DNA from 3 places in the Streptomyces sp. NPDC047017 genome. Region 1 is predicted to be linked to each of the others. Evidence: riboswitches for the same ligand, from Rfam matches in the RefSeq annotation. Region 1 holds a riboswitch; each other region holds the start of a gene.

Region 1 (4,983 bases):
TCGGCCTGTGGGAGCTGACCTCGCGGCTCCAGGAACGCAAGGACATCAAGGCGCCGCTGGTGCCGCTGGCGGTCGGCGGCGCCGCGATGGTGGTCGCCGGGTACGTCCGGGACGCCGAGGGCGCCTGGGTGGCGATGGCGCTGACCGCGCTGGCGGTGCTGGTCTGGCGGATGACACAGCCGCCCGAGGGCTATCTCAAGGACGTCACGGCGGGCGTGTTCGCCGCGTTCTACGTGCCGTTCCTGGCCACCTTCGTGGCGATGATGCTCACCGCGGGCGACGGCCCGTTCCGGGTCCTGACCTTCCTGATCCTCACCGTGGTCAGCGACACCGGCGCGTACGCCGTCGGCTGGCGCTTCGGCAAGCACAAGCTCGCCCCGCGCATCAGCCCCGGCAAGACCCGCGAGGGCCTGGTCGGCGCGGTCACCTTCGCCATGGTGGCCGGCGCGCTGTGCATGCAGTTCCTGATCGACGACGGCGCCTGGTGGCAGGGCCTGCTCCTCGGCCTCGCGGTCGCGGCCAGCGCCACCCTCGGCGACCTGGGCGAGTCCATGATCAAGCGGGATCTGGGCATCAAGGACATGGGCACGCTGCTGCCCGGCCACGGCGGCATCATGGACCGCCTGGACTCCCTGCTGCCGACCGCCCCGGTGGTCTGGCTCCTGCTGGTGCTGTTCGTCGGCTCGGCCTGAGCCGGCCCCGGCGCCCTACCCCTGCCGCCTGCCGCCCTCGTGACCGGCGGCCCGCCGGGCCACCCGAGTCGATCTGCGACACTGGTACCACCATGCCCAAGCCCGGAGAACTCACTTTCGTCGCCCCCCGCGGAGCCAAGAAGCCGCCGCGGCACCTTGCCGATCTCTCGCCCGCCGAGCGCAAGGAGGCCGTGGCCGCGATCGGCGAGAAGCCGTTTCGCGCCAAGCAGCTCTCGCAGCACTACTTCGCGCGGTACGCGCACGACCCGGAGCAGTGGACCGACATCCCCGCCGGGTCGCGCGCCAAGCTGCGGGAGGCGCTGCTGCCCGACCTGATGACGGTCGTGCGGCACCTGTCCACCGACGAGGGCACCACCCGCAAGACGCTGTGGCGGCTGTTCGACGGCACGCTCGTCGAGTCGGTGCTCATGCGCTACCCGGACCGGGTGACCATGTGCATCAGCTCGCAGGCGGGCTGCGGGATGAACTGCCCGTTCTGCGCGACCGGCCAGGCCGGCCTCGACCGCAACCTGTCGACCGCCGAGATCGTGCACCAGATCGTGGACGGCATGCGGGCGCTGCGCGACGGCGAGGTGCCGGGCGGTCCGGCGCGGCTGTCCAACATCGTGTTCATGGGCATGGGCGAGCCGCTCGCCAACTACAACCGGGTGCTCCGCTCCATCCGTGCCCTGACCGACCCGGAGCCGGACGGGCTCGGCCTGTCCCAGCGCGGGATCACCGTGTCCACGGTGGGCCTGGTCCCGGCGATCCACCGGTTCGCCGACGAGGGCCTCAAGTGCCGTCTCGCCATCTCCCTGCACGCCCCCGACGACGAACTGCGCGACACCCTCGTGCCCGTCAACACGCGCTGGAAGGTGCGGGAGGTGCTGGACGCCGGGTTCGAGTACACCGCGCGCTCCGGGCGACGGCTGTCCATCGAGTACGCGCTGATCCGGGACATCAACGACCAGGCGTGGCGCGGCGACCGGCTGGGCCGGCTGCTCAAGGGCCGGCCCGTGCACGTCAACCTCATCCCGCTCAACCCGACCCCCGGCTCCAAGTGGACGGCGTCGCGGCCCGAGGACGAGAAGGCGTTCGTCGAGGCGATCGCGGCGCACGGTGTGCCGGTGACGGTCCGGGACACCCGTGGGCAGGAGATCGACGGGGCCTGCGGCCAGCTGGCGGCCACCGAGCGATAGGCGGGCGGCAGCCGGGTGCCAGCCCGGGTGCCGGCCGACGGTAGTCTGCCGGACGGTAGTCTGAGGGCCGTACACACATCTTCATATTCCGACAGGGGAGCGCCACAGCGCTGAGAGTGCGGCACCGGCCGCAGACCCTCTGAACCTCGCCCAGGTCATTCTGGGTAGGAAGTTCGGTCACCACTCAAGCTGTTGCGCCCTGCCCGGCGTCCCGCGCGGACCCGGGCGGGGCCGCGTCTCTTCCTGGCCAACCCCCAGGAGGACATCCAGTGCACACCAAGACGTTCGTCGCCGCGGCGGTCGGACTCGGCCTGGTCACGCTCTCCGCGTGCGGGTCGTCCAACGGCGGCTCGTCCGCTGCGGACACCAAGACCGTGACCCTGGTCAGCCACGACTCGTGGGCCGCCTCCAAGAGCGTCATCGCCGACTTCGAGAAGAAGTCCGGCTACAAGGTCCGCGTCCTCAAGGACGGCGACGCCGGCCAGGCCGTCAACAAGGCCGTCCTCACCAAGGACGACCCGCAGGGCGACGTCTTCTTCGGCGTCGACAACACCCTGCTCTCCCGCGCCCTGGACAACGGCCTCTTCCAGCCCTACCAGCCCAAGGACGCCGGGCTCGTGCTGCCGCGGTACCGGGTGGACCAGGCCAAGCACCGGGTCACGCCCGTCGACTCCGGCGACATCTGCGTCAACTACGACAAGAAGTACTTCGCCGACCACAAGCTGGCCCCGCCCGCCACCTTCGACGACCTCGCGAAGCCCCAGTACAAGAACCTCCTCGTCACCGAGAACCCCGCCACCGCCTCGCCCGGTCTCGGCTTCCTGCTCGGCACCGCCGCGAAGTACGGCGACGGGGGCTGGCCGGAGTACTGGAAGAAGCTCAAGGCCAACGGTGTCAAGGTCGTCGACGGCTGGGAGCAGGCGTACAACCAGGAGTTCTCCGGGTCCGCGGGCGGCAGGAAGGCCAAGGGCGACCGGCCCCTCGTCGTCTCCTACGCCTCCTCGCCGCCCGCCGAGGTCGTCTACGCCGAGCCGCGGCCGAAGACCGCCCCCACCGGCGTCGCCGACGGCACCTGCTTCCGCCAGACCGAGTACGCCGGCCTGCTCAGCAACGCGAGGAACACCAAGGGCGGCAAGGCCTTCCTCGACTTCCTGCTCAGCCAGGAGTTCCAGCAGGACATGCCGCTGAACATGTACGTCTACCCGGTGCGCCGGGGCGCCCAGGTGCCGCCGGAGTTCACGAAGTACGGACCGCAGGCCAAGGACCCCGAGACCATGGCACCGGAGAAGATCGCCGCCGACCGCGACCAGTGGGTCAAGACGTGGACCTCCCTCGTACTGAAGTAGCCCCCGCCTCCGCCCGCGACCGCGCCCGCGCCCGTCGTTCGGGGAACGCGGCGCGGCTCGGCCTGATGGCCGCGCCCGTCGCGTTCTTCGCGCTGTTCTTCGCCTACCCGGTGGCCGCGATCGTCCGGCGCGGGCTGCGGACCGGCGGGGCCTGGCACCCCGGGCGGATCGCGGACGTGCTCGGCCAGTCCGGCATCCGGCACGTGCTGTGGTTCACCACCTGGCAGGCGCTCGCCTCCACCGCGCTCACCCTGCTGATCGCGCTGCCCGGCGCCTACGTCCTCGCCCGCTACGACTTCCCCGGCCGCCATCTTCTGCGGGCCGTCGTCACCGTGCCGTTCGTGCTGCCCACCGTGGTCGTCGGCACCGCCTTCCTCGCCCTGGTCGGCCGCGGCGGCCTGCTCGACGAGCTGTGGGGGGTGCGCCTGGACACCACGGTGTGGGCGATCCTGCTCGCCCATGTCTTCTTCAACTACGCCGTGGTCGTCCGGACCGTGGGCGGCCTGTGGGCCCAGCTCGACCCGCGCCAGGAGGAGGCCGCCCGGATGCTCGGCGCCTCACCGCTGACCGCCTGGCGCAAGGTCACCCTGCCGGCTCTCGCGCCCGCGCTCGCCGCCGCCGCGCTCATGGTCTTCCTGTTCACCTTCACCTCCTTCGGCGTGGTGCAGATCCTCGGCGGTCCCACGTTCTCCACCCTGGAGGTGGAGATCTACCGGCAGACCTCGGAGATCTTCGACCTGTCCACCGCGGCGGTCCTGACGCTGGTGCAGTTCCTCGCGGTCGGCGCGATCCTCGCCGTGCACGCCTGGACCGTACGGCGCCGGGAGAGCGCGCTGCGGCTGGTGGACGCCGCCCGCACCGCCCGGCGGCCGCGCGGCGCCCGGCAGTGGGCGCTGCTGGCCGGTGTCCTCGCCTCCATCGCCGTGCTCCTGCTGCTGCCGCTGGCCGTGCTGGTGCAGCGCTCGCTCACCGCGCCCGGCCTCGGCTACTACCGGGCGCTGACGGACGCCGACGGCGGCACCTTCCTGGTCGCGCCGATCGACGCCGTCGGCACCTCCCTGGCCTACGCCGCCGCAGCGACCGCCATCGCGGTGGTGATCGGCGCGCTGGCCGCCGCCGCGCTCACCCGCCGCGACGCCGGCCGGCTGGTCCGCGGCTTCGACGCGCTGCTGATGCTGCCGCTCGGCGTGTCGGCGGTGACCGTCGGGTTCGGTTTCCTGATCGCCCTGGACAAGCCGCCGCTGGATCTGCGGCAGTCCTGGGTCCTGGTCCCGCTCGCGCAGGCCCTGGTCGGCGTGCCCTTCGTCGTACGGACCATGCTGCCGGTGCTGCGCGCCGTGGACGTACGGCTGCGGGAGGCGGCCGCCGTGCTCGGGGCGTCGCCGTGGCGGGTGTGGCGGGAGGTGGACCTGCCGCTGGTGCGGCGGGCGCTGCTGATCGCCGCCGGGTTCGCCTTCGCGGTGTCCCTGGGGGAGTTCGGCGCGACCGTGTTCATCGCCCGGCCCGACAACCCGACCCTGCCGGTCGCGGTGGCCCGGCTGCTGAGCCGTCCCGGCGACCTCAACTACGGCCAGGCGATGGCTTTGTCGACGATTCTCATGGTGGTGTGCGCGGTGGCGCTGCTGGTCCTGGAACGGCTGCGCACCGACCGGAGCGGGGAGTTCTAGATGCTGCTGAGCCTTCGGGCCGCGACCGTGCGCTTCGGCGGGCGGCCGGTGCTCGACGCCGTGGACCTGGCGGTCGCCG
Region 2 (4,983 bases), on a different contig from region 1:
TCGGCCGGATCGACGCCGTACTCCTCTCCCACGACCAGCACGACGACAACCTCGACGACTCCGGCCGCAAGCTGCTCAAGGACATCCCGGTGGTGTACTCCACGCCCGGCGCGCGCAAGCGGCTCGGCGCGCACATCACGGGCATGACGAACTGGCAGCAGCAGGAGCTGAAGACGCCCACCGGGTCGATCACGGTCACCGCGGTGCCCGCCCTGCACGGCCCCGACGGGGTGTCCCGCGGCGCGGACGGCGAGGTCACCGGGTTCGTGCTCAGCGGCAAGGGCGTGCCCACCGTCTACGTCTCCGGTGACAACGCCTCGGTGAAGGTGGCCAAGGAGGTCGGCGACCGGGTCAAGAAGGAGATCGGGCCGATCGACACCGCCGTCCTGTTCGCCGGCGCCGCCCGCACCCCGGCGATCCTGAAGAACGCGCCGCTGACCCTGACCTCGAAGAACGCGGCGCTGGTGGTGAAGGAGCTGAACCCCCGCAAGGTGGTCGCCGTCCACACCGACAGCTGGAACATCTACTCCGAGGACCTCGGCTCGCTGGTCAAGGCGTTCCAGGAGCAGGGCGTCGACGGCAAGCTCGTCGACGTCCGGCCCGACGGCACCGAGAAGAACCTGGCCGGGTGAGCCGGGCCGGCCCCGCCCGGCCAGGGGCCGTCACCGTCAGGTGTGGTCGTGCGCGCGCCGCAGCCGCAGCGGCGCGTAGACCAGCAGCGCGGCGGCGAACGCCACCGGGTAGGCGAGGTCGGCGCCGTGCAGGGCGCGGGCGGCCGGGCCCACGTACAGGCCGGTGTCCATGAACGGCACCGCCGCCGCGAACGCGACGACGAACGCGGTGAGCGCGGGCCACCACGGCTGCGGGCGGGCCGCCTCCTCGGCCAGGTCGACGGGGCGGCCGCCGCGCACCCGGGCCCGGGCGGCCCAGTCGACGACCACGATCGCGACGAACGCGGGGATCCAGTACCCGACGAACAGCAGCACGTTCTGGAAGCGGGCGGTGGTGTCGGCCGCGTGCATCCACAGCACCAGCGGGAAACCGAGCACCGCGGCGCACGCGGCGGCCACCGGGCGGGGCAGCCGTACGCCCATGGTCTGCAGGGCCAGCGATCCGCTGTAGTCGTTCATGGCGTTGCTGCACAGCGCCGCGAGCGCCACCGCGAGCAGCCCGAAGGTGCCGAGCACACCGCCGCCGAGGAGCCGGTCGACGCCGTGGGCGGTCTGGTCGGTGAACTCGGCGGCCCCCCACAGGCCGAGCGCCTGCACCGCCACGAAGGACACGCCGATGCCGAGCAGGGTGCACCAGAACATGCGCCGGCGTGAGGCGGTGGGCGGCAGGTAACGGCTGAAATCACTGGCGTACGGCGCCCAGGACAGGGCGAGGCTCAGCGCGACGGTGCAGGTCAGGACGAACGCGCCGGCCCGGTCGGCGCCGTGCGCGGTGGCCGGTTGCGCGGCGTGCGTGCCGTGCAGCAGTTTCACCGCCAGCAGGACGAAGGCGGCGGCGAGCGCGAAGGTCATCACCGTCTGCAGGCGGTGGATCGCCTCGTACCCGAGCACGCCCAGGGCGCCCTGGGCGGCCAGCATCACCAGGACGCCCGCCCAGAACGGCCACCCGGACAACTGGGCCAGCGCGTCCCCGCCGAACAAGCCGATCAGCGCGTCCCAGGCGATGGACGACAGCCATTGCAGGGCGCCCGGCAGGGCCACCGACCCGCCGAAGGCCAGCCGGGCCAGCGGCAGCTGCGCCGCGCCGGTCCGGCTGCCCCAGGTGCCCAGGTAGGCGGTGGGCACCGCGCCCAGCAGGGTGCCCAGCACCACCGCCGCCAGCGCGGTCGTGAAGTCCAGCCCGAGCGTGACACCGACGGTGCCGGTGAACACGCCGGTCATGGTCAGGTTGGGCGCGAACCAGACGGTGAACAGCCGCCCCGGGCCGCCGTAGCGGGCGTCCTCGGGCACGGGCGTGATGCCCCGCGCCTCCACCCGCAGGTCGCCGGGGGCCGAGGGCATGCGCCCGTCGAACGCCGTGATGTGTCGTGGGTCGGTGACGGCCGTTTCACCATGGGCATACGGCAACGACATGTGACATCCCTCCGCCAGTCCTAACTGGTTCAGGTTCGACGGGTGTGATCTCAGCCCCCGCGCGGGGGCACCCCGTGTCCAGGTACGGCCGCCAGGATAGCCCGGCCAGGTGAGAGGGCCCGCACCGCCCGCACCGGCCGCCCGCCCGCCCGGCCGTCCGCACCGGCCGTCCGTCCGCACCGGCCGTCCGCCCGGCCGCCCGCACCGGCCGTCCGCCCGCCCGTCCGCCGGTGCGGTCCCGGACTCTCGGTCTTCCCGGACGCGCTGGTGCGGAGACCGCCTCTGAGCAGCGGGCATGCAACGGAACGGCACCGGAACGCCCGCTCTGCGAGACACGCTGTCCATGTATGGTGGCCGCCATGGAGAGGCGGCACGGACAGGTGGGGCGTCCCCGCAGTGAGCAGGCGCGTACGGCCGTGCTGCGGGCGGTCGACGACCAGTTGCTCGAAGTCGGCTACGCGGCCATGACGATGAAGGGCATCGCGGAGCGGGCCGGTGTGTCCCGCCAGACGGTCTACCGCTGGTGGTCGACCAAGGCGGAGATCCTCTTCGAGGCCAGCGCGGTGGACGCGGAGCAGGAACTCGCCGTCGAGCCCACCGGCGAGCCCGTCGACGACCTCACCGCCTATGTGGCGGCACTGGTGGACTTCCTCGCCCGCTCACCGGCCGGCGCCGCCTACCGGGCCCTGCTCGGGGAGGCGCAGCACGACCCCGCCGTGGCGGACCTCCTCGCCACCAAGGACGTCCTGGGTGACAGCGCGCGCACAGTGATCGAGGGCGTACTCGGCGCAGGCGCAGGCGCCGGGCCGGTCCCGGTCGGCGAGGCCACGGCCCTCCTGATCGGACCCGCCTTCTTCTGGGTGCTCAGCGGCCGCGACCCCGCCCGGCTCGCCCCCCGGGAACTGGCCGAGACGTTCCTGCGCGAACTGCGCGCACGCGGGCGGCACTGAGCCGCTGGCGTGACCGCCGGCGCCCCGGCGATGCCGCCCGACGCCACGCCGTCCCCCCGGCCCGGCTCCGGGTCAGGTGGCTTCAGCCGGGGCCACCACGGCGGCCAGCCGGTCGCGGAACCAGCGGTGGCCCGGGTCGGACGAGTTGCGTGGGTGCCAGGCCATCCCCAGCTCCAGGCAGGGGAGTTCGAGGGGGATGGGGAAGGTGCGCAGGCCCAGCGCCGCGATCGTGCCGGGGAGCCAGTCGGCCACGGTGAGGGCGACGAGGTCGCTGTCGCTCGCGAGCATCATGGCGCTGGTGTGGCTGGGCACCACGACGGCGGTACGGCGCCGCAGCCCGCGTTCCGCGAGCGCGGTGTCCAGGGGACCGAGGCGCTTGCCGAGCCGGGAGATGCCGATGTGGTCGGCGGCGGCGAGGCGGCGGGCGTCGATGCGCCCGCGGAAGAGGGGATGGCCGCTGCGGGCGACGCCGACCAGTGCCGTCCGTTTGAGCGGCCGGGTCCGGATCTCCGGGTCCAGGTTGTCCAGGACGCCCAGTTCGACGTCCACCCCGCCCTGCCGCAGCGCCGCCCCGCCTTCCACGGCCTCCGGCAGGAACACCACGTCCACGTCCGGGGCCTCCGCGTGGATGCTCTCGATCAGGGCCCCGGCCACCCCCGCCACCAGGATTTCGGTGGTCTGCACCCGGAAGGTGCGCCGGAGGTGCCCGGCGTCGAAACCGGCCCCGGGGCGCAGCACGTTGTCGCAGCCCCGCAGCAACGCGCCGACCTCCTGGCGCAGTTCCAGCGCCCGCGCGGTCGGTACCAGTTCCTGGCCGGCCCTGACCAGCAGCGGGTCCCCCACCGCGCGGCGCAGCCGGGCCAGCATCCGGCTGGTCGTCGAAGGCGAGGTCCCGAGCCGCTCGGCGGCCCGCGTCACGCTGTTCTCCTGAAGGAGGACGTCCAGCGCCCTCAGCAGATTGAGATCCATCGTCCTGCTCCACCTCACCCCTTCTCACCTGCGTCCTTGCATTTTCTGCAAGGTCTCCTCGTCAATCTTTGCATTGCCCTGGCGCTTGCCGGCCCGGAGAGTGGAACTACGGAGCGGACACGCCCCGACCCCCTCTCCTCCCGGAAGGAGTCGCACCATGCCACAGTCCCCGCGAGAGTCTCCGCGAGCGGACCGAGAAGGTGACGTCCTGGCCGTGGTCAGCCAGAGCACAGCGGCCGTCTCCTTCTTCGACGCCGCGTCCGACCAGTACCTGGGCGCGGTGGAAACCCTCGCCGAACCGCACGAGTTGTGCTTCGACCCGGTGCACCGGCTGCTGTGGTGCACACAGACGTACCGCTCGGGCTTCTACCACGCGCACAGCGGCCGGCGTACCGAACTGACCGTCATCGACCCCGACCTGCGCCGCGTCGTCGAGGTCGTCGACCTCGCCCCCGAGCAGGCGCCGCACGGGATCGCGCTGGACGCGGTCCGCAATCGCCTCTACGTCAGTGTGGAGGGCTCGGCGGACCGGCCCGGCGGTGTCGTGGTGATCGACACCGGGACCCGCCGACCGGTGGGCAGGATCGACTCCGGCGCGCCGGGCTCGCACTGGGTCGCCCTCGACGCGGCGGGCCGGACGGCGTGCGTCGCCAACAAGGAGGCGCCCTTCGTCTCGCTCCTGGACCTGGAGCGGGGCACCCTCACCGCGAAGGCCGGCGTGCCCGGCAGTGAAGGCGTCGCCGTCTCCGCCGACGGCACGCGCGCCTTCGTCGCGGCCCCCTACAACGGGTCCTTCGCCGCCCCCGGGGACCGGCCGGCTCCCGGCATCCAGGTCGTCGACATCGAGTCGGCCACCGTCGTCGACACCCTGCCGGCCCAGGACCCCGTCATGCCGCTGCACCTGACCGGCGCCGGACTGCTGCTCGCGGGCGAAGTGGCCGTCGAGCCGGAGCGCCGGCCCGGGGGCGTCCGCATGGCGC
Region 3 (4,983 bases), on a different contig from region 1:
TGGCGCGATCTGATCGGTGCGCCCATCTATTACGCGATGTACCGGGACGGGGAGATCGAGGTCATGTGCGTCTCCGACACCCCGGGCAGCCCGGCGGTCCAGGAGTGGGCCGACTTCCGGGAGACGGGCCACGCGCACGCCGTCGGCCAGTGCCTGCTGTCGCAGCTGGACGAGAACGCCCGCCGCGACCACCTGGCCCGCTACCCCGTGCGCTCCCTCACCCCGTACACCGTCCGTGACGATCACACGCTGCTGCGGCGGCTGGACCGGACGGTGCGGATGCGGCCGGTGACGGAGCGGCAGGAGTACGCGCTGGGCGCGGTCTGCGCGGCCGTCCCCATCACCCTGGGCGACACGGCCGCCACGATGGCCCTTTCCCTTCCCGCACACCAGGCCGACCGGCTGCTGCCCGCGGCACGGCGGCTGGAGAGCGAGGTGGGGCGGCGTGTCGGGTCGCTGGCGCTCGCTATCAGTATCTGAAAACTCACTCCTTGTGATCTGCCATATACGTTCAGCAAGATGCCACCAGTATTTTCTGGGTGATTCCCGGCCAGTCGACGGCAGATGACGGGGTAGCGATGCGCGAGTCCGTACAGGCAGAGGTCATGATGAGCTTTCTCGTCTCCGAGGAGCTCTCCTTCCGCATTCCGGTGGAACTGCGGTACGAGACCTGTGATCCCTACGCCGTACGGCTGACCTTCCACTTGCCCGGCGACGCCCCCGTCACCTGGGCCTTCGGCCGTGAGCTGCTGATCGACGGGGTGGGCCGGCCGTGCGGGGACGGCGATGTGCGGATCGCTCCCGCCGCCGACGACTCCCTGGCCGAGGTGCTGATCCGCCTTCAGGTCGGCAGTGACCGGGCGCTGTTCCGCTCCTCCACCGCGCCCCTCGTGGCGTTCCTGGACCGTACGGACAAACTGGTGCCGCTCGGCCAGGAGGGCGCTCTGGCCGACTTCGACGCCCACCTCGACGAGGCCCTGGACCGCATCCTCGCGGAAGAACAGAGCGCAGGATGAAGCGTTTCTGCACCGGGGCGCACGGGGTGGCGTGACGCTTCACCGCGTACGCCGCCCGCGCACACGGCGCCGGAAGGCTCCCCTGCGCGCCGGCCGGCTCACCGCTTACGGCGCCGGCCCCGCTTGCCGCGCGTCGGCGCGAGCGGAGCAGCCGGGGCGGCCGGGCCCGTAGCCCCAGGACCCGGAGCCGCCGACGCACCGGCGCGGTCGGCCGAGACGACGAGCGCCGCCAGAGCGGTGGTGACCGGCACCGAGGCGACCAGGCCGATGGAGCCCACCAGCGTGCGCACGATCTCCTCCGCCACCAGCTCGCTGTTGGCGACGGTGCCCACACTGCTCTGCGCGATGGAGAAGAGCAGCAGCAGCGGCAGCGCGGCGCCCGCGTAGGCGAGGACAAGGGTGTTGACGACGGACGCGATGTGGTCGCGCCCGATGCGGATGCCCGCGCGGTACAGCCCGCGCCAGCCCATGGCCGGATTGGCCTCGTGCAGCTCCCAGACCGCGGACGTCTGCGTCACCGTCACATCGTCGAGGACACCGAGCGAACCGATGATCACCCCGGCGAGCAGCAGACCGCTCATGTCGATCGACGGATACAGGCCATGGATCAGCCCGGTGTTGTCGTCGGTGTTGCCGGTCAGCGCGGCCCAGCCGATGAACAGCGAGCCCAGCACGCCGATCAGCACCAGGGAGATCAGCGTGCCGAGCACCGCCACCGAGGTGCGCGCGGACAGGCCGTGGCACAGGTACAGCGCGATCAGCATGATGGCGCTCGCCCCGACCACCGCCACGACCAGCGGATTCGAGCCCTGTAGCACCGCGGGCAGGATGAAGAGCTCCAGCACCAGGAAGCTGATCGCCAGCGCGACCAGGGCCATGACGCCCCGCAGCCGCCCGACGACCACGACGGCGAGGGCGAAGATCCCGGCCAGCAGCGCCATCGGGAAGCGGCGGTCGACGTCGGAGACGGAGTACTGCAGGTCCCGCGGCGCGGAGGGCTCGTAGGCGACCACGAGCTTCTCGCCCTGGTGGAACTGCCGTGGCTGGTCCGGCTGCACGATCTCGGTGAAGGTGCGCCCCTTGTCCTTGCCGGTGCCGACGCGGACCGTGGCCTTCTTGCAGGTGCCGGACGGCCGGGCCGGCCCGGCGGAACCCGGGGCGGCCGGGGTGGCGTCGGCCGGCGCTCCGCCGGAGGCGTTCACCGACGTGCAGCTCACCTCCGTCACCCGGGTGACCGTGGCCTGCTGCGTCTGGCGGTCGAAGCCCACGCCGGTGCGGGTGTGGGCGGGGGCGCCGCCCGGCCACAGGACGACGAGTCCGACGACGACCGCGGCGGCGAACGGGATCAGCACGGCGGCGATGACCCGGCGAAGGTGCTTCGAGACGGGAGCGGCCGGCCCGTGGCTGTGGCTGTGTCCATGGCCATGGCCGTGCCCGGGTCCGGAGCCGTTCCCGTGGCCTCGCCCGCGTCCGGGACGGGGCGGCGGGTCGGGGGACTGCTGTGTGGTGGTCACCGCCCGATCATCGCAAGAACCGCGGAGGCCCACTGTTCATCCCACCGCCGATGACGCTAGCGTGGAGGCACCTTTGCACACGCGGGAGCTCGGAGCACCGGGCTGAGAGGGCGCTGACCTTCGTCTTCGCGATGTTTCACGTGGAACGGACGCCGTTCCGCAGGAGACGCCGACAGACGGACACCGCTGCGTCGACCGCCGAACCTGTTACCGGGTAATGCCGGCGTAGGGAGTAGGTCTCATGACCAACAAGGACGCACGCACGCCTGTCTCCGTCCGGGACGAGCAGTCCCAGGAGGCCGGGAAGTCCATCGGCTGGCACAAGGCGTACGTCGAGGGCTCACGCCCCGACCTGCGGGTGCCGGTCCGTCAGGTGCAGCTCACCAACGGGCGGTCGGTCACGCTGTACGACACCTCGGGCCCGTACACCGATCCGCTCGTCGACACCGATGTCCGCCGGGGCCTGCCGCCGCTGCGGGAGAACTGGATCATCGCCCGCGGCGACACCGAGGAGTACGCGGGCCGTCCGGTCCGCCCCGAGGACGACGGGATCAAGCACACCTCGCCGCGCGGTGGCCTGCGCAACCTCGACGCGGTGTTCCCCGGCCGCCCGCGCCAGCCGCGCCGGGGCCGCGCCGGACAGGCGGTGACGCAACTCGCCTATGCGCGCCGCGGGGAGATCACGCCGGAGATGGAGTTCGTGGCGGTCCGGGAGAACGTGTCCCCCGAGGTGGTCCGCGAGGAGATCGCCGCGGGCCGCGCGGTGCTGCCGGCCAACATCAACCACCCGGAGATCGAGCCGATGATCATCGGCAAGCGGTTCCTGGTGAAGGTCAACGCCAACATCGGCAACTCCGCGGTCACCTCCTCCATCGAGGAGGAGGTCGAGAAGATGACGTGGGCCACCCGCTGGGGCGCCGACACGGTCATGGACCTCTCCACCGGCCGCAACATCCACACCACCCGCGAGTGGGTGCTGCGCAACTCCCCCGTCCCGATCGGCACGGTGCCGCTCTACCAGGCACTGGAGAAGGTCGACGGCAGGGCCGAGGAGCTGACCTGGGAGATCTACAAGGACACGGTCGTCGAGCAGGCCGAGCAGGGTGTGGACTACATGACGGTGCACGCCGGTGTGCGCCTGGCGTACGTGCCGCTCACCGCGAACCGCAAGACCGGCATCGTCTCGCGCGGCGGCTCGATCATGGCGGCCTGGTGTCTGGCGCACCACAAGGAGTCGTTCCTCTACGAGCACTTCGAGGAGCTGTGCGAGATCCTCGCGGCCTATGACGTCACGTACTCGCTCGGCGACGGACTCCGGCCCGGCTCGATCGCGGACGCCAACGACGACGCCCAGTTCGCGGAGTTGCGCACGCTCGGGGAACTCAACACGATCGCCAGGCGTTTCCACGTACAGACCATGATCGAGGGCCCGGGGCACGTCCCGATGCACAAGATCAAGGAGAACATCGACCTTCAGCAGGAGATCTGCGATGAGGCTCCGTTCTATACGCTCGGCCCGCTGACCACGGACGTCGCTCCGGCGTACGACCACATCACCTCCGGCATCGGTGCCGCGATGATCGCCTGGTGGGGCACGGCCATGCTCTGCTACGTCACGCCCAAGGAGCACCTGGGCCTGCCCGACCGGGACGACGTCAAGACCGGTGTCATCACCTACAAGATCGCCGCCCACGCGGCCGACCTCGCCAAGGGCCACCCCGGGGCGCAGGAGTGGGACGACGCGCTGTCCGACGCCCGCTTCGAGTTCCGGTGGGAGGACCAGTTCAATCTGGCCCTCGACCCGGACACGGCACGGGAGTTCCATGACGAGACGCTTCCGGCGGAGCCCGCCAAGACGGCCCACTTCTGCTCGATGTGCGGTCCGAAGTTCTGCTCGATGAAGATCAGTCAGAGCATCAACGAGCGGTTCGGCGGCACGGTGGCCGAGGGGGCCTCCCCCGACGAGATCGCCGAGGGGATGCTGCGGAAGTCGAAGGAGTTCGCCGCCGGCGGGAACCGGGTGTACCTCCCGCTGGCCGACTGATCACCGGCCCGGCGGACCCACGCTGAGCGACCCCCCTCCAGGGCGGGGGCGCTCGGCGCCGGCCGTCAGGTCCGGCTTCCGCACGGGGGCGTGGACCGCTCACTCCGGCCGGTGGTCCGGGCCCCCGAAGTCCGGGCTGCTGAAGTCGGGGCTGGAGAAGCTCGGGCGCGGGCCCGGGGCCCCGGCGTCGGGGCTGCTGAAGCCGGGGCGGCCGTAGCCGAGGTGCGGGATGCGGCCGTCGGGCGCCGCCGGGTCCGCGCGGTGCGCGGGGGCGGGTCCCGGGGCGGCGAGCGCGTCGTGCAGGAAGGGCAGGATGCCGCGTTCGAGCAGCGCCTTGTGCCAGGCGTCCCTGGCCCGGGCGAGTTCCTCGCCGAGCGCGCCGTAGGGACCGGTGCCGGGCGCCGGGTGG

Evidence for each region. Region 1 has a riboswitch for thiamine pyrophosphate ahead of ABZ858_RS32840 (thiamine ABC transporter substrate-binding protein). Riboswitches for the same ligand answer to the same signal wherever they lie in the genome.
Region 2: it holds a riboswitch for thiamine pyrophosphate, as region 1 does, so the genes downstream of both, ABZ858_RS26385 (cytosine permease) here and ABZ858_RS32840 (thiamine ABC transporter substrate-binding protein) in region 1, are expected to answer to the same signal.
Region 3: it holds a riboswitch for thiamine pyrophosphate, as region 1 does, so the genes downstream of both, thiC (phosphomethylpyrimidine synthase ThiC) here and ABZ858_RS32840 (thiamine ABC transporter substrate-binding protein) in region 1, are expected to answer to the same signal.

The regions. Positions count from the first base shown of each region.
Region 1 covers NZ_JBEYVW010000025.1:111,914-116,896, reverse strand. Annotated here, with positions in the region: gene ABZ858_RS32850 (phosphatidate cytidylyltransferase) at 1-692, shown strand, start outside; gene rlmN (23S rRNA (adenine(2503)-C(2))-methyltransferase RlmN) at 785-1,891, shown strand; TPP riboswitch at 1,975-2,080, shown strand; gene ABZ858_RS32840 (thiamine ABC transporter substrate-binding protein) at 2,161-3,237, shown strand; gene ABZ858_RS32835 (iron ABC transporter permease) at 3,303-4,904, shown strand; gene ABZ858_RS32830 (ABC transporter ATP-binding protein) at 4,905-4,983, shown strand, end outside.
Region 2 covers NZ_JBEYVW010000017.1:41,259-46,241, forward strand. Annotated here, with positions in the region: gene ABZ858_RS26380 (MBL fold metallo-hydrolase) at 1-632, shown strand, start outside; gene ABZ858_RS26385 (cytosine permease) at 669-2,084, opposite strand; TPP riboswitch at 2,074-2,169, opposite strand; gene ABZ858_RS26390 (TetR/AcrR family transcriptional regulator) at 2,444-3,034, shown strand; gene ABZ858_RS26395 (LysR family transcriptional regulator) at 3,107-4,003, opposite strand; gene ABZ858_RS26400 (YncE family protein) at 4,218-4,983, shown strand, end outside.
Region 3 covers NZ_JBEYVW010000023.1:81,919-86,901, reverse strand. Annotated here, with positions in the region: gene ABZ858_RS31420 (helix-turn-helix domain-containing protein) at 1-480, shown strand, start outside; gene ABZ858_RS31415 (SsgA family sporulation/cell division regulator) at 579-1,016, shown strand; gene ABZ858_RS31410 (YibE/F family protein) at 1,115-2,530, opposite strand; TPP riboswitch at 2,602-2,779, shown strand; gene thiC (phosphomethylpyrimidine synthase ThiC) at 2,772-4,574, shown strand; gene ABZ858_RS31400 (hypothetical protein) at 4,674-4,983, opposite strand, start outside.